Regions from separate parts of the Burkholderia sp. KL41 genome, predicted to be linked through region 2. Evidence: riboswitches for the same ligand, from Rfam matches in the RefSeq annotation. Region 2 holds a riboswitch; each other region holds the start of a gene.

Region 1 (7,614 bases), 990 kb from region 2:
AGCAGCGGCTTCGCGCCGAAATGCTCGAGCATGCGCCGGTGCCCGGCCTCGTGCGACGTATGCGAGAACACGCAGTAGTCGCGCACGCCGGGCGCGATGCGCTCGGCGACGAGCAATGCGGCCGTCGCGATGAAGCCGTCGACGAGGATCGTCATCCGTTCGCTCGCGGCCGCGAGATACGCGCCCGTCATCATCGCGATCTCGAAGCCGCCGAACGTCGCGAGCACGTCGAGCGGCGCAATCGCGTGCGAGTGCTTGACGAGCGCACGGCCGAGCACCGCGCGCTTGTGCGCGAGGCCCTGGTCGTCGAGGCCCGTGCCGCGCCCGACGCACGCGTCGATCGGCACGCTGAGCAAGCGGCTCATCAGGCACGCGGCCGACGACGTGTTCGCGATCCCCATCTCGCCGAAGCCGATCACGTTCGTGCCGAGCGACGCGTGCAGGCGCACGCGCGCCGCACCGGCTGCGAGCGCCGTCATCGCCTCGTCGCGCGTCATCGCAGGTTCCGTCGCGAAGTTGCGCGTGCCGCGCGCGACCGGCAGCGACACCAGGCGGTCGGACAGCGGCAGCGGCGACGCGACGCCCGCATCGACGATCTCGAGCGTGCTCTGCGCGACGCCCGAGAACGCATTGATCGCCGCGCCGCCGGCGAGGAAATTCGCGACCATCTGTGCGGTCACCGCTTGCGGATAGGGGCTCACGCCTTCGGCGGCAATCCCGTGATCGCCGGCGAACACGATCATCACGGGACGCTGCACGACCGGCCGCTCGGTGTGCTGGATCAGGCCGACCTGCAGCGCGACTGCCTCGAGCTGGCCGAGGCTGCCGGGCGGCTTGGTCTTGTGGTCGATCACATGCTGCAGGCGCTTGCGCAGCACGTCGTCGAGCGGTGCGATCGCGGGCGGGAAGTGGGTCGGGGTCGTCATCGGGAAGCCGTGTCGTGGGCGCGGCGTGCACCGCGCATCGGAAAAGGAAACGTCATTGTCGCTCGGGCCACGCCGGCAGCAGCGCGTCGCGGCCGTTCTCGCGGATCAGCACGAGCGGATAACCGAACGCGTCGCTCGCGCGCTCGGGTGTCAGCACGTCGTGCACGGGGCCGGCCCACGCGTGGCCACGGCCGTCGAGCAACAGCGCATGCGTCGCGAAACGCCGCGCGAGGTTCAGATCATGGCACGAGAACAGCACCGCGCGCGGGCCCGCGTCGAGCCAGGCGGCCAGCGCGGTCAGGCAATCGATCTGGTGATGCAGGTCGAGATGCGCGAGCGGTTCGTCGAGCAGCATCAACGGCGCGTCCTGGCACAGCGTCGCGGCCAGCGCGACGCGCTGCCGCTCGCCGCCCGACAGCGACAGCACGTCGCGCGACGCAAGCGCGGTCAGGTCGAAGGTCGCCAGCGCGTCGCGCGCGGCCGCGCGGTCGCCGTCGCGCTCCCAGCCCCAGCCGCCGAGATACGGAAAGCGGTTGAGCAACACCGTATCGAACACGGTCGCGCTGAATGCGTCGTGCAGTTGCTGCGGCATCAGTGCGCGGCGCTGCGCGAGCTGCGCGGGCGGCCATGCGGAAAGCGGCCGGCCGTCGATCTCGACGTGTCCGCCGGCCGGCGGCTGAAGCCCCGCGAGGGTCGCAAGCAGCGTCGTCTTGCCTGCGCCGTTCGGCCCGGCGATGCACCAGATCTCGCCCGGACGGAACGCCTGCGTGAAGCTATCGAGCAGCGTGCGCGCGCCAGCCTTCAGCGTCAGGCCGACGGCCGCGCAGCTCATCTCGTCGCCGCTGGCGCGCAATGCGGCACGGGTCATCGCATCGGCCTCCTGAGCAACATCCACAGGAACACCGGCACGCCGATCAATGCGGTCATCACGCCGACCGGCAGTTGCGCGGGCGCGATCGCGGTGCGTGCGAGCAGGTCGGCGGCCATCACGCCACCGCCGCCCGCGAGCATCGCGGCCGGCAGCAACATCCGCTGGTCGTTGCCGAATGCGAGCCGCAGCGCGTGCGGCACGACGAGGCCGACGAAGCCGATCGTGCCGGCGGTCGTCACTGCGGCCGCGGCGGCCAGCGATGCGACGAGATAGATCCGCACACGCAGGCGCGCGACCGGCACGCCGAGCGCGAGCGCCGTCGCATCGCCGCGCAGCAGCACGTTCAGTTGCGGCGCGGCCGGCAGTGCGATGCACGCGGCCAGCAGCAGCGCGCCCCACGCGAACCACGGTGTGCTCACGCCGTTCAGGTCGCCCGTCAGCCAGAAGATGATGCCGCGCAGCCGCGCATCGGGCGCGAGCGACAGCAGCAGCGTGACGAGCGCGCCCCACCCCGCCGCGATCACGACGCCCGTGAGCAGCAGCCGCGGCGACGCATCGCGCGACTCGCCGCGCCCCAGCTCGCGGCGCGCGAGTCCGAGCACGAGCACGACCGACACGAGCGAGCCGGCGAACGCCGACACATCGACGAGCCACCATGCGCCGCCCGCGATCATCGCGACGAGCGCGAAGCCGGCCGCGCCGCCGGACACGCCGAGCACGTACGGATCGGCGAGCGGGTTGCGCAGCAACACCTGCAACAAAGAGCCGGCCAGCGCGAGCAGCGCACCGCACGCGAAGCCCGCGAGCGCGCGCGGCAGGCGCAGCGTGCGGACGATGTCGGCGAACAGCGCGTCGCCGCCATGCGGCACGAGCGACGCGAGCGCCTGCCACGGCGACATCGGTACGCTGCCGATCGACAGCGACGCGACGAACAGCAATGCGACCGCCGCGGCCAATGCGGCCCAGATCGCGGTGGCGCGCACGGCGCTCATGCGGCCCTCCGCGCGACGGACGACACTGCGCGCATCGGCGCGCTACCGCTGCGGGCCGGGCGCGACATCGGCGCAGTGCAGCGTGTTGCAGGCATACCCAAGCTCGTGATCCTTGCGGTCAGGTGGTCGACGCGCGCGACGACCTTCCGGTGGTCGCCCGGTTCGAGAACGTCATCAAGATGGCAGAAATCGGCGCCGCCGACGATTGGGGTCAGCATCGAAGATCAATCCCGTGAAGCACTGCACGCCCCGCTTCCCCGCAGGCCGCGCGTCACGAAGCCCGTGCGGGCTCCCCGCCTCGGCCGGTATCCGGGCTGGCGGCGGTCCGGCTCGCCTTCCCGCGCGAAGACGCGCAGTGGCCCGCGTCCGCATGCGAAACGTGCATGCGGAACGCGCCCGAGCCGGCCTGCGTCATGCAACGCGGCCGCTTACCGTTGCGGGGGCAGCGCAGGTTGGCGGCGTCCTGGCGGAGCCCGCGCCCTGCTTCCCGTTTAACCGCGCGTTGCACGCGCGAGCACCGAGGCGGCGCCAGTTTAGGAGCGGGTCGCACGAGCGTCAAGGAAGCATCCGGGCACGCACGTGACGCGCCGATTCGCGGCAAGAAGCAGGGGTGTTACGACTGGAAACGTTACAGATGTCGGTTTGCGCGTTATTCCGCGCTAAAATGCTGGGTCTTTAGAGGACGCAGCAAATGCTCAACGAACTCGAAACCCTATCTCAAAATATTGGCCGTCTGATTTCGCTGAACAAGCGCTATCACTCGGAACGGCTCGCGCTCGAGGAGCAGGTCGCGCAATTGCGCGCGGACGCGGACACGGTCCGCGCGGAACTCGCGCAACTGCGCGACGAACGCAATGCGCTCGCGGCCGAGCGCGACACGCTGTCGGCAAAGATCGACGACGCCCAGGTGAAACTGAACGCGATTCTCGAAAAGCTGCCGCGCTCGAAAAGTGCGGAGCAAGCCGACAACCAGCTCGACCTGCTGGATGCGCAGGCGCGTACGGATGGCGATGACGCGGCCAGCCACGGAGAACATGCATGAGCACCAAGCAGATCGAAGTCTCGATTCTCGGTCAGGCCTATCGGCTCGCCTGCTCGGCCGAGACCGAAGCGGCACTGCTCGAAGCGGTCGCGCGCGTCGACGCCGAAATGTCGAAAATCCGCTCGAACAGCTCGGTACGCGGCACCGATCGCATCGCCGTGATGGCGGCGCTGTCGCTCGCTTCCGAATTGCTGCGGCTGCAAACGAGCGTGCGGCACGGTGAAGCATTTCCGGCGGAGGAAATCCGTCGTACAATGCACCAGATGAATGAACAGCTCGGCGCGGTGCTCGCACAGCACGAGACGCAGTAACGTTTTAATCGATGCGTCGATTCCCCTTGATCTCGGCGATCAACGGTGGTCAAATTGGCGCATCGAATCACAGTTCAGTCAGCTTCCCTGCCTGGTTCGCCAAGGTCATATATTCCTTGAACCAATGCCATGTGCACGGTTGCGGAAATTTGTAGCACGGGCGCGCGCGTCACTCTGTCTGATGTACCCGAAGTGCTGCTAACTGCGACCAATTCTGAACCTCAGGTTCAGGATGCCGGCCTAGCGGCCAAGGCGGGGGCCTATCCAACGGCATCGGGCGAAGCCCGGTGCCGTTTTCTTTTGTAGCAGCCTCTTTCTGCGTCGATCACGATCCATGCAATACTGGCTGATGAAGTCCGAACCGGACGAAGCAAGCATCGACGATCTCGCCAACGCACCGCAGCGCTCGCTGCCGTGGACGGGCGTGCGCAATTATCAGGCGCGCAATTTCATGCGCGACACGATGAAGATCGGCGACGGCGTGCTGTTCTATCACTCGAGCTGCCCCGAGCCGGGCATCGCGGGCCTCGCCGAAGTATCGTCGACACCCTACCCCGACCCCACGCAGTTCGATCCGAAAAGCCCCTATTACGATCCGAAGTCGACCCGGGAAGCGCCGCGCTGGCTGCTCGTCGACGTGCGCTACGTGAAAAAATCGCCGCTCGTGCCGCTCGCCGCGCTGCGCGAACACGACGAACTCGCCGACATGCGCGTGCTCGCACGCGGCAACCGGCTGTCGATCACGCCCGTCACGCGCGCCGAATGGCGGTTCATCACCGAAAAGCTGATGAAGTAGGCGCACGCCGAACGTCAAATCTGGTCAGTACGCGCCGCCGCCACGGAACTCGCGGCACTTTCGCGCGGCCTAAGCAACCGCTGCCGGCCGATCAAGCCGGCCGTCGTTTTTTCGTCGCGCGGTACGCCCGCGTCGCGCACGCGTGATCCGCGTGCGCGCCCTCGCACAAGGAGTCCAACAATGACCAAGAAATCCGCACTCGCGCTGTCGCTCGCCCTTGCCGCCGCCGTTCCCGTCGCGCTGACGCTCGCGTCACCCGCCGCGCACGCGCAGGCCGCGAACCCGCACTTTCCGGAGCCGGCAGGCGTGCTGTCGCTGTCGTCGCAGGCCAGCGCCGACGTGCCGCAGGACATCATCCACATCACGCTGTTCTACGAGCAGCAGGCCAAGGATCCGGGCAGCCTCACCGCGCAATTGAACCAGCGCGCCGACGCCGCCCTGTCGCAAGCGAAAAGCGTATCGGGCGTCACGGCACACACGGGCGCATTCTCCGTCTATCCGAGCACCGATCGCGACGGCAAGATTTCCGCATGGCGCGGCCGCACCGAGGTCGCGCTCGAATCGCGCGATTTCGCCGCGGCGTCGAAGCTGGCCGGCCAGTTGTCGAACCTGATGCAGGTCGCGAACGTCGAGTTCTCGCTGTCGCCCGAAGCGCAGCGCGCAGCCGAGCAGAAGCTGACGACCGAGGCGATCAAGTCGTTCCGCGCCCGCGCGGACGAAGCCGCGAAGGCATTCGGCTACAGCAGCTACACGATCCGCGACGTGAACGTCGGCGGCGGCCGCAACGTGCAGCCGTATCCGCGCATGATGGCGATGGCCGCGGCACCGATGGACAGCGCGAAGATGAGCGCACCGATCGCGGTCGAAGGCGGCAAGGCCACCGTGTCGGTCACCGTCAACGGTTCCGTGCAGATGAAGTAACGCGCAGCGCGCGGCAGTCCGAAATGAAAAACGCCGGCCCGAAGGCCGGCGTTTTTCATTTCAATGCGTGGGACGATGCACGCGCCGATCGCGCGTGCATCGTCATCACCTCACGCAACGGCATTCGCCGCGCGGCGGCGATACGCCCAGACCATCAACGCGATGCCCGCGATGATCATCGGCAGCGACAGCCACTGCCCCATCGACAGGCCGAGCGCGAGCAGGCCGAGGAAGTCGTCGGGCTCGCGCGCGAACTCCACCGTGAAGCGCGCGAGGCCGTAGCCGATCAGGAACAGCGCGGACACGGCGCCCATCGGCCGCGACTTGCGCGCGAAGAGGAACAGCGCGAAGAACAGCACGATGCCTTCGAGCGCAATTTCATAGAGCTGCGAAGGATGACGCGGCAGCATCTGGTATTGCATGAACACGTCGGCGAGATGCCACTTCTCGACGAGTTCCGGATGCTTCGGCAACCATGCCGCATCGTCGCGCATCGCGCCCGGGAACAGCATCGCCCACGGTGCGGACGGATCGGTCACGCGGCCCCACAGTTCACCGTTGATGAAGTTGCCGAGCCGCCCGGCCGCGAGCCCCGTCGGCACCATCGGCGCGACGAAATCGGTGACCTGCAGCCAATGGCGCTTGCGCTGCCACGCGAACAGCATCATCGCGAGCGTCACGCCGAGGAAGCCGCCGTGAAACGACATGCCGCCCTCCCACACCTTGAACACGTCGAGCGGATGCGAGAAGTAGAAATCGGCCTTGTAGAACAGCACGTAGCCGAGGCGGCCGCCGAGCACGGTGCCGAGCACGCCGTAGAACATCATGTCGTCGATGTCCTTCACGGTCCAGCCCTGCGCCGCGACGTGCGGCAGCTTCAGGCGGATCCGGCCGACGACGATCGCCGCGATGAAGCCGACGAGATACATGAGCCCGTACCAGCGCACGGCCAGCGGCCCGAGATGGATCGCAACGGGGTCGAAATTCGGGTGAATGATCATGGGTTAGCGAAGAAGTTTTCGAATGCGGTGCGGCCGTCGCACACGCGCAGCACCGCGCGTTGGACGGCACCGGCGCGCCATCGTTCACGTCACGTGGCGAGCCCCTGCGCGCGCACGACGTCGAGGAAGCCGGCCAGCACGGGGCTCACGTCGCCGGTACGCCACACGAGGCCCGTCTCGACGACCGGCGCCTGACCGGCGAGCGGCCGGTAGACCACGCCGGTGCGCCGCAGGTTACGCAGCGATTGCGGCACCAGTGCGACGCCCATGCCGGCCGACACGAGGCTGACGATCGTCTGCATCTGGATCGCCTCCTGGCCGATGCACGGGGTTTCCCCCGCCGCGCCGTAGCAGCCCGTAATGATGTCATAAAAGCCGGGCGCCAAACGACGCGGAAAGATCACGAGCGGCAACGCGGCGACTTCCGCGAGATGGACGGGCTCGTCTTCAGGCGCGTCGCTCGCGGCCGCCGGCATCGCGATCACCAGCGGCTCGCGCAGGACGGGCAGGTACGACAGCCCGGCCGCGTGGCGCGGCGGCACGGGCGGAATGACGAGCCCCGCGTCGATGCGGCCGGCGACGAGTTCGTCGATCTGCACGTCGCTCGTCGCCTCCGCGAGTTGCAGGCGCACCTGCGGATAACGTGCACCGAACGCACGCAGCAACGAGGGCAGCAGCCCGTAATCGGCGGTCGACACGAACGCGAGCGACAACGAGCCGGCCTCGCCGCGCGCGAGCCGTCGCGCCAGCGGCG
Region 2 (7,614 bases):
GCGGATCACGATGCCGGCCGCGCACAGCGCGACGATCGGCAGGCCGCGTGCATAGAGTTCGCGCAAGTGCGCGCCGAGATCGTCGAACGGCACGTCGGCGGTGACGCGCGATGCGAGGCCGTGCACGCGGGCCCCCGGATAACGCGCCTGGATGCGCCGCGCGGTATCGAGCGCGCCCGCGCCGAGGATCACGATCGCGGGCGGGGTCGTCATCCTTGCCATTTTTCCCCCGGCACGACGAGCAGCGAGAAATACGGCGACGCCATCGGATCGACTTCATCGAGCGGCACGATGCGCTGGCTCGCCATCGTCGCGCGCTCGACATACAGCGCGCGCTTCGCGAGCCCCAGCTCGTCGAGCACGCGCCGCACCTTGTCGAAATTGCGGCCGAGCTTCATCACGACGGCCGCATCGGCCTGCGCGAGCCGCGTGCGCAACTCGTGCTCGGGCAGCACGCCCGACAGCACCGACAGGCTCTGGTTGCGATAGACGAGCGGCTGGCCGAGCACGGCGGTGCCGCCGAGCATCGCGCATACGCCGGGGATCACCTCGGTGTCGTAGCGCGGTGCGAGGCGGTCGTGCAGGTACATGTACGAGCCGTAGAAAAACGGGTCGCCTTCGCAGATCACCGCGACGTCGCGCCCCGCATCGAGGTGTGCACCGACGACCTCGGCGGCCGTGTCGTAGAAGTCGGCGATCACCGTCTCGTAGCAGAGCGGCGGCGGCAGTGCCTCGGTCGTCACCGGATAAACGAGCGGCAGTTGCGTCTGCCCGTCCCGCAGGTGCGCCTCGACGATGCCGTATGCATTGCCTTTCTTGCCCTTCGCAACGAAATACGCGACCACGGGCGCGGCCTGCAGCACGCGCAGCGCCTTGATCGTCATCAGTTCGGGATCGCCGGGGCCGACGCCGACCCCGAACAGGCGTCCGCGCGCGGTCGTCATTCGACCTCCGTCGCGAGTGCGTTGACCGCCGCAGCGGCCATCGCGCTGCCGCCGCGGCGGCCGAGCAGCGTGACGTACGGGACGCCGCGGCTGTCGGCATCGAGCAGCGCCTTCGATTCGGCCGCACCGATGAAGCCGACCGGGAAACCGAGGATCAGGGCGGGGCGCGGCGCGCCGGCGTCGATCATGTCGAGCAGGTGGAACAGCGCGGTCGGCGCATTGCCGATCACGACGACGCTGCCGGCGAGCTGCGGACGCCACAGTTCGAGCGCGGCGGCCGAACGCGTGTTGCCGAGATCCCGCGCGAGATCGGGCACTTCCGGCTCGCCGAGCGTGCAGATCACGCGGTTGCCGGCCGGCAGTCGCGCGCGCGTGATGCCTTCGGCGACCATGCGCGCGTCGCACAGGATCGGCGCGCCGGCCGCGAGCGCCGTGCGGCCCGCCGTGCCGGCGCCGGCCGAGAAGCGCAGGTCGTAGACGACGTCGACCATCCCGCACGCATGAATCACGCGCACCGCGAGTTTCTCGAGGTCGGGCGGAACCTGCGACAGGTCGGCCTCGGCGCGGATCGTCGCGAACGACTGGCGGTAAATTTCCTGCCCGTCGCGAATGTAGTCAAGCATCGGTGGTGTCCTGGCTGTGCCGTGCGCCCGTCAGTCGGGCCGCGGCCTGGTCAATCGTCAGATGGCGCGCGAGCGGGGCGCCGAGGCCCGCGGCCGCATCGCGCCGGTAAAGGTCGTAGTGCGCGGGCGCAACCGCGACGAGCGTGTGCGTCGCGGGATGCGGCAGCGCGCAATGGCGCTCGCAGCCGGTCAGGTGCACGTCGACCGCATGGCCGATGCGCGCGGCGAGCGCGAGCGCGTCGTGTTTCGTGTCGGCGCGCGCCTTCGCGCAGCCCGCGCTGCCGGTGCACGCGACGAGCGACGCCAGCGGGTCGGACGACGCGCAGACGAGGCCGAGCGACGCCAGCGCATCGAGCGTGGCCGGCGCGCGTTCACGCGGGACGCGATGCATGAACACGCCTTGCCAGGGCGTCATCGACAGCGTGCCGTCGCCGTCGGTTTCGGCCAGCGCGGCGAGCCGTTCCAGTTGCGTGGCGTCGAGCCGGCCGAGCGGGAATTGCGCGCCGACGTGGCAGCGCGCGGCATCGCGCGACGGGTGTACGCCGAAACGCAGCACCGGATCGGTGCGCGCGCGGCGCCAGCCGGCGAGCGCCGGATCGGCCGCAAGCGCGAACGGCACATAGTGCTGCGCGCGCTCGAGCAGCGCGCGTTCGCCGCAGGTTGCGAGCAGGGCACGCATTCGCGTGACGTCCGCCGGCGCGAGATCGAGGAACGCGAGCAGCAGCGCGCGGACCAGCGCGACACCTTGATCGGGCGCGACATCGACCGAGGCCGGTCGGTCGTCGTGCGCGACCGGCGGGCAGCCGGCCAGCCCGGCCGCGATGCGTACCGCACCGTCGCCGCGACGCCACGCGGCCAGCCAGATGTCGTGCGGATGATCGAGCGCCGCAACCGATTCGCCGCCGTCGAGCTGGATCGAGAATTTCGGCGACAGCTCGCCACGGCGCGGCTCGCGCGCCAGCATGTCGAGGAGCGGCGCGGCGAGCGCGCGGCTGTCGACGAGGGCGGCGGGGTCGTCACCGGCGAGCGGGCTGAGCATCACGTTGCGGACGTCGTCGCTCGCGGCGAGCGCGGCGGTATCGGCGACGGCATCCGCGGTTGCGTCGACGGACGGGCCGAGGCCCGCGTCGAGCAACGCGCGTATCAGCGCGTCGGCCGCGCCGTCGCGAATGCCGCGCAGCTGGAGATTCGCGCGATTGGTCGCGTCGATCGCGCCGGAGCCGCAGGCACGCGCGGCGGCGGCGATCGCGCGCGCCTGACGCGCATCGAGCCGGCCGCCCGGCAGCTTGATCCGGCACAGCCCGCCGTCGGCGGCCGCAACCACGCGCACGAGCCCCGGGCAAGCCGACGGGCGCGCGACGGGCGACGCAGGAATCGAATCGGGGGCGGAACTCACGGGGTACCGGGGCAGTGTCGCGCCGCGGCCAACGCGTCGGTACACCCCGCCCGACGCCGACTGGCACGCACGCACTTTCTGGCCGGCAGGTCTCCTGGCTGACAGGTCGGCGCCGGCTCCCGGCCTTCCCGGTGAAACCAGTGGCATGAGGGGGAGATCGGCTCGCTGTCTACAGTTGCGGGGGCAGCCACAGCGGCGCGTGGTGCGCCCTGTGTTCCCTCTTCGGCCCCGAAGGGCACCGGCGAACGAACGGCCGTAGGATACCCGATTTTCGCGACGATCCGGCATCGGCGGTGCGTCGCGCAACCGCGTCGCAGCATGGCCGCAGACGGTTTTGCGCTGTCTCGCAAATGGTAGGATTGGCGCCTCGACATCAGATCGGCGACCGCCGGCATCCGCCATGAAACTCGGCAGGACGGAACTGTTCGGCATGGGCATCGCACTGGGCCTGCTGGCCATCCCCGCATGGGTCCTGCTCGCATGCCTGCTGATCCCGCTTGCACCGTCGGCCGAGTGGCCGAAGAATGTCGGGCTCGCCGGCCTCGGCGTGCCGATCGTCGCGGGCGGCACGCTCCTGTACAGGAAAAGCGGGGCGCGGCCGCTCATGTGGCTGCTGCTCGGCTGGCTGCTGATCGCGTCGATCGGCGGCATGGTTCTGGCCTTGCTGACGTTTGTCGTCGGCGTGCCGCTCGGCTGACGTCGTGGCCGTGCCGCACCGGCCGTCGGGCGATGCGCACGGCATGGAAACGAATCAACGCGCGGCGCTCCGGCAGCCGCGCATCGCAACAAACGGGATGGAATCGAACGATGGGGAAGGGTGCATGACGGCGTGGCTGACGGTAGTGGGCATCGGCGACGACGGTTACGCGGGGCTCGGCCGCAGCGCGCGCCGCGCGCTGCTCGACGCGACGCTCGTCGTCGGCGCGAAGCGGCATCTCGACATGCTGCCCGCACGGCTGCCGGCCGCGCGCGAAGCGTGGCCGTCGCCGTTCGACCTTGCGGGCGTGCTTGCACGGCGCATGTCGCCCGTCTGCGTGCTCGCCAGCGGCGACCCGATGCTGTTCGGCGTCGGCGCCACGCTCGCGCGCTCGCTGTCCCCTGACGAATGGCGCGTGCTGCCCGCGCCGTCGTCGCTGTCGCTGGCGGCCGCCCGCCTCGGCTGGGCACTGCAGGATGTCGGCTCGGTTTCGCTCGTCGGCCGTCCGCTTGCGGCGCTCGCGCGCCACCTGCTGCCGGGCCGCCGCCTGTTCGTATTGAGCGCCGACGGCCGGACGCCGGCCGCCGTCGCGGCCGAACTCGTCGCACGCGGCTTCGGGCCGACGCGCATCAGCGTGTTCGAGCATCTGGGCGGCCCGCTCGAGCGGCGTCTCGACGGGCTAGCGCAGGACTGGCGCGTCGCCGAAACGGCCGCGCTCAATCTGGTCGCGCTCGACTGCCGGGCCGGCCCCGACGCACCGCGCCGCGCGCTCACGCCCGGCCTGCCCGACGATGCATACCGCCACGACGGCCAGCTCACCAAGCGCGACCTGCGCGCGATGACGCTCGGCCGCCTCGCGCCCGTGCCCGGCGAGCTGCTGTGGGACGTCGGCGCCGGCAGCGGCTCGATCGGTATCGAATGGATGCGCGCGCATCCGTCATGCCACGCGATCGCGATCGAAGCGCATGCGGAGCGGCAGCGCTTCATCGAGCACAACCGCGACGCGCTCGGCGTGCCGGGCCTGCAACTCGTCGCGGGCCGCGCGCCCGAGGCGCTCGCGGGGCTCGCCGCGCCGGACGCGATCTTCATCGGCGGCGGGGCGACCGCGGCCGGTGTGCTCGACGCGTGCTGGGCATCGCTGAAACCCGGCGGCCGGCTGGTCGCGAACGCGGTCACGCTGCAGGGCGAGCTGGCGCTCGCCGCATGGCGCGAGACGCACGGCGGCACGCTCACGCGCGTGTCGCTCGCGCATGCCGAGCCGCTCGGCCGCTTCGACACGTGGCGTCAGGCGCTGCCGGTCACGCTGTACGACGTGCGCAAGCCGGCCACGGTCGACACGGCCGGCACGGCGGCATCGCCAGCCACGACGCATACGACGGACGCGTGATGCGCGACGAGACCCCCGAACAGCCCGCGCCGCTACGCTTCGGCTACACGACCGGCAGTTGCGCGACCGCGACGTCGCTCGCCGCCGCGCGGCTGCTGCTCGCGGGGCATGCGGACGACGCGGTCGAGATCGTGCTGCCGAAGGGGCAGCGCGTGATGATGCGGCTCGAGTTCTGCCGGACGACGGCCGACGGCGCGGAAGCCGGCACGATCAAGGATGCCGGCGACGATCCGGACGTCACGCACGGCGCGCTGATCTTCGCGCGTGTCGCGCTCGCGGCGGCGCCCGGCGTGCGTTTTCATGCGGGGCCGGGCGTCGGCACGGTCACGCGCGCGGGGCTGACGCTGCCGGTCGGCGAACCGGCGATCAACCCGGTGCCGCGCCAGATGATGACGACGCACCTGGAAGCGCTGGCGGCCGAGCACGGTTATGCGGGCGGCTTCGACGTGACGATCGGCGTCGAGGGCGGCGAGGCGCTCGCGCTGAAGACGATGAACCCGCGCCTCGGCATCGTCGGCGGGTTGTCGATCCTCGGCACGACCGGCATCGTGCGGCCGTTCTCGTGCTCGGCCTATATCGCGTCGATCCATCAGGGCATCGACGTCGCGCGGGCGAACGGCATCACCCATATCGCCGCGTGCACGGGCAACGCAAGCGAGGATGCGATGCGCGCGCACTACCACCTGCCCGACATGGCGCTGATCGAGATGGGCGATTTCGCGGGCGCGGTGCTCAAGCACCTGCGGCGCGCGCCGGTCGCGCGGCTGTCGATGTGCGGCGGTTTCGGCAAGCTCAGCAAGCTCGCGGCCGGCCATCTCGACCTGCACAGCCGCCATTCGAGCATCGACCTGCCGCTGCTCGCGCAGTGGGCGGCCGAGGCCGGCGCCAGCGACGCGCTGCAGGCGGCAATGCGCGCCGCGAACACGAGCCAGGAAGCGCTGAAGCTCGCACACGCCGACGGTGTGCCGCTCGGCGATCTCGTCTGTGCGCATGCGCTGCGCGTCGCGCGCGACATCGTGCCGCCGTCGGTTACGGTCGAGATGTTCGCGATCGACCGGCAGGGCCGCTTCGTCGGGACAGCGCGATGAGCGCGCGCATCCTGCTGCTCGGCGGCACCGGCGACGCACTGAAGATCGCGCGCGCGCTCGGCCCGCATCATGTCTATAGTCTCGCCGGCCTCGGCAAGACGCCCGACGACCTGCGCTGCGACGTGCGGGTCGGCGGTTTCGGCGGCGCTGCCGGGCTGGCCGCGTATCTGCGCGACGCCGGCATCGGCCTCGTGATCGACGCGACGCATCCGTATGCCGCGCAAATCAGCGCGAATGCCGCCGCCGCGGCGCGTGAAGCGGGCGTGCCGCTGTGGGCGCTACGCCGTGCGCCGTGGTCGCCGCAACCCGGCGACGACTGGCGCATGGTCGATGACTGGGCCGGCATCGAAGCCGCGCTCGCGCCGTTCCGGCGGCCGCTGTTCACGCTCGGCCGCGAACCGCTCGCACATCTCGACGCGATCCCGCCGCACCAGTTCTGGCTCGTGCGCTGCCTCGACCCGCATCCCGGCAACGCGCGTGCGCAGGTCGTCGCCGCGCGCGGGCCGTTCACGCCGGAGGGCGAGCGCGCGCTGTTCGCGCTGGCGGGCATCGACGTCGTCGTCAGCAAGAACAGCGGTGGCGCGGCCACCGAAGCCAAGCTCGACGTCGCGCGCGAACGCAGGCTGCCGGTCGTGATGCTGCGCCGGCCGCCGCTGCCCGCCGCCGACCGCGCGTTCGACTCGGCTGCGGCGCTCATCGACGCGCTCGATCCGGCCGCGCGCGCATGACGCCGCGCGGCCGGTCATCCCATGAATTGACGGAGATTTTTCGATGACGGTGTATTTCATCGGCGCGGGCCCCGGCGACCCGGAGCTGATCACGGTGAAGGGCCAGCGCCTCGTGCGCACGTGCCCGGTGATCCTGTATGCGGGTTCGCTGGTGCCGGCCGCCGTGCTCGACGGCCATCGCGCGGAGCAGGTCGTCAACACGGCCGAGCTCGACCTCGATGCCATCGTCGCGCTGCTCGCCGCTGCGCACGCGAAAGGGCAGGACGTCGCGCGTGTGCATTCGGGCGACCCGTCGCTGTACGGCGCGATCGGCGAGCAGATCCGCCGTCTCAAGACACTCGGGATTCCGTACGAAATCGTGCCCGGCGTGACGGCCACGGCCGCATGCGCGGCGACGCTCGGCGTCGAGCTGACGCTGCCCGGCGTCGCACAGACGGTGATCCTCACGCGCTTCGCGGGCAAGACGACGATGCCGGAAGGCGAAGCGCTCGGCTCGCTCGCCGCGCACCGCGCGACGCTCGCGATCCATCTCGGCGTGCGCCATCTCGCCCGCATCGTCGACGAAGTGCTGCCGCATTACGGCGCCGATTGCCCGGTCGCGGTGATCTATCGCGCGAGCTGGCCGGATGAAGAACGCGTGACCGGCACGCTCGCCGACATCGTCGGCAAGGTGCAGGGCACGCAGATCGAGCGCACCGCGCTGATCCTGATCGGGCGTGTGCTCGACGCCGAAGGGTTTGCGGATTCGACG
Region 3 (7,614 bases), on a different replicon from region 2:
CGGGCAGCAGCTTCGGCAGCAGCGCGAGGCGGTCGGAATCGTCCTTCGCCTTGCCGAGCCACAGGTACGTGACGGGGCCGAGGATGACCGGCTTCACGGCCACGCCCTGCGCCTGCGCTTCCGCCAGTTGCTGGAGCAGGCGCGACGGGTCGAGCGAGAAGTTCGTGTCCGCGTGAAATTCCGGCACGATGTAGTGGTAGTTCGTATCGAACCACTTCGTCATTTCACCGGCCGAGACCCCGCCGCAGCACGCCGCATGCTCGGCCGCCGACTGCGCCGAACGGCCGCGCGCGACGCGGAAATAATTGTCGAGCACATCGCCGTGGAAACCCTGCACGCGCTTCGGCAGGTTGCCGAGCGTGAAGCTCATGTCGAGCACCTGATCGTAGAACGCGAAGTCGCCGATCGGGGCCAGGTCCAGGTCGCGCTGGTCGTTCCAGTGACGCTGGCGCAGCTCGGCGCCGAGCGCCTTCAGCTCGTCGCGCGACGATTCGCCCTTCCAGTAGCGTTCGAGACCGAACTTGAGTTCGCGCTTCGCACCGATGCGCGGGAAACCGAGGTTGTGTGTCGTGACCATGAGCTGCCGTCCAGAAGAAGTGAAGATCCGGCAGCCATCATAGGGATTTCATTCCATGAAATAAAATGGCATTATTTCATTCATCCATTAAATCTGTTCATGTATCCGTTGCGCGAGCGATATCCATGCTGGAACGATTCCATCTCGTCGTGATCCGTGAAGTCGAGCGCCAGGGCTCACTGACCGCGGCCGCCCACGCGCTGCACCTCACGCAATCGGCACTCAGCCACACCGTCCGGAAAATTGAGCAGCAGCTCGGCACGCCGATCTGGGATCGGGAAGGCCGCGGCCTGCGGCTCACCCAGGGCGGGCAGTATCTGCTGAAGCTGGCGAACCGGCTGCTGCCGCAGTTCGAGCTCGCCGAGGAGCGGATGAAGCAGTACGCGAAGGGCGAGCGCGGCACGCTGCGCATCGGGATGGAGTGCCACCCGTGCTACCAGTGGCTGCTGAAGGTCGTGTCGCCGTACCTGTCGCGCTGGCCCGACGTCGACGTGGACGTGAAGCAGCGCTTCCAGTTCGGCGGCATCGGCGCCCTGTTCGGCTATGACATCGACGTGCTCGTGACGCCCGATCCGCTGAACAAGCCGGGCCTGCGCTTCGACCCCGTGTTCGACTACGAGCAGGTGCTGGTGGTCGCCGATTCGCACCGGTTCGCGAACGCCGATTACGTGACGCCCGAACAGCTGACCGACGAGATCCTGATCACCTATCCGGTCGAAACCGACCGGCTCGACATCTACAACCAGTTCCTGACGCCGGCCGGCATTGTGCCGAGGCGGCACAAGTCGATCGAGACGACCGACATCATGCTGCAGATGGTGGCGAGCGAGCGCGGCGTGGCCGCGCTGCCGAGATGGCTTGCCGACGAATACGCCGACCGGATGCCGGTCGTGCCGGTCAAGCTCGGCAAGAAGGGAATCGCAAAGCAGATCTTCCTCGGCATCCGCGAAGCGGACGCATCGATCGACTATCTGGCCGCGTTCGTCGCGCTGGCGCGCGAATCGACGGGGAGCGCGCCACGCATGCTGCGCTAGGCGTGCCCCGTTGCCGTGCGCGTCAGGCGGCGCGCATGCCGATGCGTTCGCCGCGCTCGACCCATGCGCCGAACAGCAGGCCGATCGTCGTCCACATGATCACCTGCATGCCGATCGCCGCCACGCGGAACTTCCACAGCAAGGCCGCCGGGAAATCGGCCGGCAACTCGCTGACGGACGGCAACCCGATCTGCACGGCCGCGATGATCGCGACGAACACGAGCCCGGCGACGATCGACGCGTTCCACTGGCCGAGCTTCGCCAGCAGATGGCGGCGCACGCTGACCGAGAACACCATCGTCGCGACGGAAATCGCGATCATCAGGAAGAACAGGCCCGTGCGATAGCCGATCGTGTCGGGGTCGCCGACCGACGGCGGATTGGCCGGGTACTTGAGGTTCGGCACGATCACGAGCGCGATGAACGCCGCCAGCGCGAGCCACGCGGCCAGCGGACGGGCCGGGAGGCGGCTGCCTCGCCCGTAGGCATACGCGAAGACCAGCGAGAACAGCCCGCCGAATGCCGCGCCATAGGTCACGACGCCCGTCAGCAAGCCGAGGCCGGCCTGCGTGTGGCGGCTGACCAGCTCCGGCTCCGGTGCGTCGCCCTTGGCGGCGTCGGCTTTTTCTTCAAAGGAGATTGCCTGATCGACTTGCGGTTCGCCGACGACCTTTGCGAAACCGAACGTGAGGAGGCCTGCGGCGATGCCTGCGAGCATCCCGCGCATGAGCAGCTTTCCGACCATCGTGAACTCCGCGTCAGTGGCAGGGGAAGCCGAGCAGGTGGCGGCCGTCGTGGACGAATTCGTGGACGTACATGCCCGGCACGAGCGACGTCGCACCTTGTTCCGCGCCGACGAAATAAAGCGCGAGCAACAGGATCAGGCCGACGAACACGGCCCACGGCAACAGTTCACGGACGGGGATGGGCGCCGGCACGACCGCCGGCCTCAGCACTGCTTCGCTCATGGATGCACCTCAGGGGAATCGCGCCCCGACAAATGTTGGATGGATACGAAGGCAGGTCTGGCTTCCGGGATCATCGATCACCGGTTACAGTGGCGCGACCGCGCCGGGCTTGCACCGGCTTCCGCGCTTCGTATCGGGCGAATTGTACGCGCGAACGTTCGCGTATTGAAGAAGCGCTGCCAGGCGGACACGTGCGCCCGTCCCGGATCATCCGAAAACCGACATGAACATGCCTACCTCGCTGCGCCTGATCGCACACGCATCGACCCGGGCGATGCGCACCGGCACGTTTCCCGACGACGATCCGCTCGATACGCGCGGGCTCGCCGAAGCCGCTGCGCTACGCGGCCGGTGGGCAGGTACCGCCGGCGCGCTCGCGCTGTGCAGCCCCGCATGCTGCGCGCGGCAGACCGCCGATGCGCTCGGACTTCATGTCGACATCGACGACGCACTGCGCGACATCGATTACGGCAACTGGCGAGGCCAGCGCCTGCACGACCTCGCACGCGACTTGCCGGACGAACTGGACGCGTGGATCGCAGACCCGTCAGCGTCGCCACACGGCGGTGAATCGTTCGAAGCAGCCATGCACCGCGTCGGCACGTGGTTGAACGCGCTGCGGCAAGATCGCGACATCGTCGCAATCACGCATGCGCCAATCGTCCGCGCGGCCGTCGCCCATGTGCGGCGGATGGATTCGAAGGCAGCGGCCCGCATCGACGTCGCGCCGCTGTCCTGCACGACGCTTGTTGCGTCGCCGAACGGATGGACGTTGAGCACGGACGGCAACGCGTAGAGCGCTATTGCGCTCACTATGTGGACGACGATGCGGGCTGGCGCGTCACGTTGCGCATACACGCCTTCAATCGCCTTACGCATCGGCAAGGCACACCGTGCGTGGTTCCGACTGTCATCAAACTGACTGCTGGCCGCAGATAGGATCGGACGCGGTTCCCTCACGAGATGCCGTCATGAATCAACCTGCTTCGTCCGCACCGAACAACCCGGGCTCCGTCGAACGCACCAGACAGGTCGGCTATGCCGTCTTCCTGCTGGTGCTGGCGCTCGGCGCGCTCTACATCGCCACGCACCTGATCGACGATCTGGCTCCGGTCCGCGAAGGGAAACTGTTCCCGTACCTGCTGCTCGGCGCCGCGCTGCTGATCGCACTCGGCTTCGAATTCGTCAACGGCTTCCACGACACCGCGAACGCGGTCGCCACCGTGATCTATACGCACTCGCTGACGCCGAACGTCGCGGTGATCTGGTCCGGCATGTGGAACTTCCTCGGCGTAATGGTCTCGAGCGGTGCCGTTGCGTTCGGCATCCTGCAGTTGCTGCCGGTCGAGCTGATCCTGCAGGTCGGCAGCGGCGCGGGCTTCGCGATGGTGTTCGCGCTGCTGATCGCCGCGATCGTGTGGAACCTCGCGACCTGGTATTTCGGGTTGCCGTCGTCGAGTTCGCATACGCTGATCGGTTCGATCATCGGCGTCGGGCTGATGAACCAGCTGATGCACGGGCCGTCCGGCACGAGCGGCGTCGACTGGGGCCAGGCGCTCGGTGTCGGCAGGTCGCTGCTGTTCTCGCCGATCGTCGGCTTTCTGTGCGCAGCGCTGTTGCTGCTCGTACTGAAGACGCTCGTGCGGGTTCCGGAGTTGTACAAGGAGCCGCCGAAAGACCAGCCGCCGCCGTTCTGGATTCGCTGCCTGCTGATCCTGACCTGCACGGGCGTGTCGTTTGCGCACGGTTCGAACGACGGGCAGAAAGGGATGGGGCTCATCATGCTGATCCTGATCGGCACGGTGCCCACCGCCTATGCGCTGAACAAGGCCGTCACGCCGGCCGAGACGCAGACCTTCGTGGCGGTCGCGAACCAGGCGGCCGCGACATTCGGGAAGTACACGAACGGCGTCGCGCCGTCCGCGAACCCGCGTGCCGACGTCGAGCGCTACGTGCAGCATCGCGAACTGACGCCTGCAGTGCTGCCGGCCGTCCAGCAGCTGTCGACATCGCTCGCGACCGCGGTCGGCGCGTCGGGCTCGATGGCAGACGTGCCGCAGCGCGACGTCGACAACGTGCGCAACACGATGTATCTGGTATCCGAAGCAATCCGCCTGATCGAGAAGTCGGGTCAGCCCGCGTTCGCGGCCGACGACAAGCTGGCGATCGACAACTATCACAAGCAACTCGACCACGCGACCAAATTCATTCCGACGTGGGTGAAGGTTGCCGTCGCGATCGCGCTGGGCCTCGGCACGATGGTCGGCTGGAAGCGGATCGTCGTGACCGTCGGCGAGAAAATCGGCAAGCAGCATCTGACGTACGGACAAGGCGCATCGGCCGAACTCGTCGCGATGCTGACGATCGGCGCCGCCGACGTGTACGGATTGCCCGTGTCGACGACACACGTGCTGTCGTCGGGTGTCGCGGGCACGATGGCGGCGAACGGCTCCGGGCTGCAGTGGAGCACGGTGCGCAGCCTCGTGCTCGCGTGGGTGCTGACGCTGCCGGCGTCGATCGTGCTTGCCGGCGGGCTCTACTGGTTGTTCCGGTCGATGGCTTGATTCACGTTGCGACGGGTGGCCGGTGAGCCGGCCGCCTGTCGTGGAAGATTCGCCGCTCGCTTCTCCGCCTCTCCGCCTCTCCACACTGATACGTCGCCGCCTTCGATGTGTCCGTGCGCGTCCCGTGCCTTTCCCTCTTGCTTCCGAATTGAAGCGCAAGATCTGGAGCGCGTCTGCACACGAACGTCGCTAGACTGGGTTCATCGACTTTCTTCGTGGCTCCAACCGTGCGCGCAATGCTTCCGGGCATTCCGCACGACTCGCGCCACATCGCTGACGAACCAAGGGACGCCCGTGAACATCGCCGATCTGCAACCTGCCGTCGAATCGCCGGACATCGCACAACGCGTCGACGCCATCGACTGGCCGACTGTCGGCGCCGAACTCGATCGCTATGGATGCGCGCGTGTGCCGGGCCTGATTTCCACGAACGAATGCGATGCGCTCGCGTCGCTCTATCCACGGGATGCGCTTTATCGTTCACGCGTCGTGATGGCGCGGCACGGATTCGGCCGCGGCGAATACAAGTACTTCGCGTACCCGCTGCCCGCAGTCATTGCCGAGCTTCGCACGACGATCTACCCGCATCTCGCACCCATCGCGAATCGCTGGAACCAGGCACTCGGAATCGACGTCCGCTATCCGAACGACCACACGACATTCCTCGATCGCTGCCGGGCGGCGGGGCAGACGCGACCGACGCCGCTGATCCTGCAATACGGTCCCGACGACTACAACTGTCTCCATCAGGATCTTTATGGCGAGCACGTGTTTCCGCTGCAGGTCGCGATCCTGCTGTCGGCGCCGGGCCGCGATTTCACGGGCGGGGAATTCGTGTTGACGGAACAGCGGCCACGCATGCAATCACGGGCGGAAGTGGTGCCGCTGATGCAAGGCGACGCGGTGATCTTCGCCGTGCATGGCAGACCCGTGCAGGGGACGCGCGGCGTCTATCGCGTCAACCTGCGCCACGGCGTGAGCCGGATTCGCAGTGGCCACCGTCACACCGTCGGCATCATCTTTCATGACGCGCAGTGACGGCAGCGAGGACGAGCGTGGTGCCGTCCCGACGTTCGTCACGCGGATGATTTCCGGTTCGCGCGGGGAGCACCGCGTTACGCTATTGCCCCCACGCCCGCAGCAGTGACAAATGGCCGACTGCGCTGACCGTCAGGCCATCGTAGCCACAACGAATCGACGTTTCGGGTGAGCGACGAAAAACAGTCGCGCTCACCTGTCGCGGTGCAAATTGGATGCACCGTTCGACCTACCCTCGCGCCACACTCGCCCGCAGCCGATCGCCTGCATCGGAAGCCAGCCGCGCATAACCCGGCAACGTCAGCAGCGCGAGCACGCCGGCCGCGACGAATGCCCAGCGGAAATCGTCGAGCACGTAATGCATGCCGGCCGCATCGCCGCGCACCAACGCCGCGAGCCGCAGCGACAATGCACCGAACGCGATCCCCATCCCGATCGTCATCTGCTGTGCGGCACTCCACAGCGTGCTGGCTGCACTCGTCTGATGAGCCGGGATATCCGCATAGGCGAGTGTCGCGAGCGTCGTGAACTGCATCGACCGCGTGAGTCCGTAGACGAATACGACGAGCAGCGTGATCGCCAGCGGCGTCGACGCGGTCAGCCAGCCGCACGCAATCGTGAAGATGCCGACAATTGTCACGTCGACGAGTGCAACGCGCCGGAAACCATATCGGTCGAGAATCCACGACGTTCCCGCCTTCATCCCCAGATTGCCGAGCGCACTCGCGAGCAGCAACAGGCCGGACTGGAACGGCGACAACCCGAAGCCGATCTGGAACAACAGCGGCAGCAGGTACGGCACGGCGTTGATCGCCATCCGCGTGACCGAGCCGGAGATCACCGTCACAGAGAAGGTCGGCACCTTCAGCGTGGTGAAGTCGAGCAGCGGATGCGCGCAGCGTCGCGCATGCCACCACGCGGCCGCGCCGAACAGCACGCTCGCCCCCACCAGGACGCCCGCGCGCGTGAAGTCGACATCCTGCTGGCCGGCCGCTTCGGTACCGATCAACAGACAGGTCAATGCACCGCCGGCCAGCACGAATCCAGCCCAGTCGAGCGGCCGTTGCTCGTCGGCGCGCGTGTTCCGGACGATCAGCCAGGTACAGACGAGCGCGGCAATACCGAACGGGACGTTCAACAGGAAGATCCAGCGCCATGACGCATAGGTCGTGATGAAGCCGCCGATCGGCGGCCCGACGACAGGCGCGACGATGCCCGGCCACGTGATCGTCGCGATCGCTCGCATCAGTTTCGCCTTCTCGGTGCTGCGCACGACGATCATCCGTCCGACCGGCACCATCATCGCCCCGCCGATACCCTGCAGCAGCCGTGCAGCCGTGAACGTCACGACGCCTTCGGACAGCCCGCACAGCACCGACGCACCGGTAAAGACGACAATCGCACTCGCGAATACCGTACGCGATCCATAGCGG

Evidence for each region. Region 2 has a riboswitch for cobalamin ahead of cobG (precorrin-3B synthase). Riboswitches for the same ligand answer to the same signal wherever they lie in the genome.
Region 1: linked by a shared signal. The riboswitch ahead of PQB87_RS13815 (hypothetical protein) and the one ahead of cobG (precorrin-3B synthase) in region 2 are both predicted to bind cobalamin.
Region 3: linked by a shared signal. The riboswitch ahead of PQB87_RS19575 (CbtB domain-containing protein) and the one ahead of cobG (precorrin-3B synthase) in region 2 are both predicted to bind cobalamin.

Annotation. Positions count from the first base shown of each region.
Region 1 covers NZ_CM174446.1:2,934,348-2,941,961, forward strand. Annotated here, with positions in the region: gene cobT (nicotinate-nucleotide--dimethylbenzimidazole phosphoribosyltransferase) at 1-926, opposite strand, end outside; gene PQB87_RS13805 (ABC transporter ATP-binding protein) at 979-1,794, opposite strand; gene PQB87_RS13810 (FecCD family ABC transporter permease) at 1,791-2,789, opposite strand; gene PQB87_RS13815 (hypothetical protein) at 2,786-3,007, opposite strand; cobalamin riboswitch at 3,073-3,326, opposite strand; gene PQB87_RS13820 (hypothetical protein) at 3,481-3,831, shown strand; gene PQB87_RS13825 (cell division protein ZapA) at 3,828-4,142, shown strand; RNA gene ssrS (6S RNA) at 4,224-4,405, shown strand; gene PQB87_RS13835 (EVE domain-containing protein) at 4,477-4,938, shown strand; gene PQB87_RS13840 (SIMPL domain-containing protein) at 5,119-5,859, shown strand; gene lgt (prolipoprotein diacylglyceryl transferase) at 5,970-6,860, opposite strand; gene PQB87_RS13850 (LysR family transcriptional regulator) at 6,950-7,614, opposite strand, start outside.
Region 2 covers NZ_CM174446.1:1,941,690-1,949,303, forward strand. Annotated here, with positions in the region: gene cobJ (precorrin-3B C(17)-methyltransferase) at 1-213, opposite strand, end outside; gene PQB87_RS09000 (precorrin-2 C(20)-methyltransferase) at 210-944, opposite strand; gene PQB87_RS09005 (precorrin-8X methylmutase) at 941-1,567, opposite strand; gene cobG (precorrin-3B synthase) at 1,560-2,963, opposite strand; cobalamin riboswitch at 3,031-3,221, opposite strand; gene PQB87_RS09015 (hypothetical protein) at 3,364-3,660, shown strand; gene cbiE (precorrin-6y C5,15-methyltransferase (decarboxylating) subunit CbiE) at 3,785-5,047, shown strand; gene PQB87_RS09025 (cobalt-precorrin-5B (C(1))-methyltransferase) at 5,047-6,135, shown strand; gene PQB87_RS09030 (cobalt-precorrin-6A reductase) at 6,132-6,863, shown strand; gene cobM (precorrin-4 C(11)-methyltransferase) at 6,907-7,614, shown strand, end outside.
Region 3 covers NZ_CM174447.1:418,563-426,176, reverse strand. Annotated here, with positions in the region: gene metE (5-methyltetrahydropteroyltriglutamate--homocysteine S-methyltransferase) at 1-577, opposite strand, end outside; gene PQB87_RS19585 (LysR family transcriptional regulator) at 703-1,611, shown strand; gene PQB87_RS19580 (CbtA family protein) at 1,634-2,356, opposite strand; gene PQB87_RS19575 (CbtB domain-containing protein) at 2,370-2,579, opposite strand; cobalamin riboswitch at 2,613-2,754, opposite strand; gene PQB87_RS19570 (histidine phosphatase family protein) at 2,803-3,375, shown strand; gene PQB87_RS19565 (inorganic phosphate transporter) at 3,551-5,143, shown strand; gene PQB87_RS19560 (2OG-Fe(II) oxygenase) at 5,438-6,181, shown strand; gene PQB87_RS19555 (MFS transporter) at 6,411-7,614, opposite strand, start outside.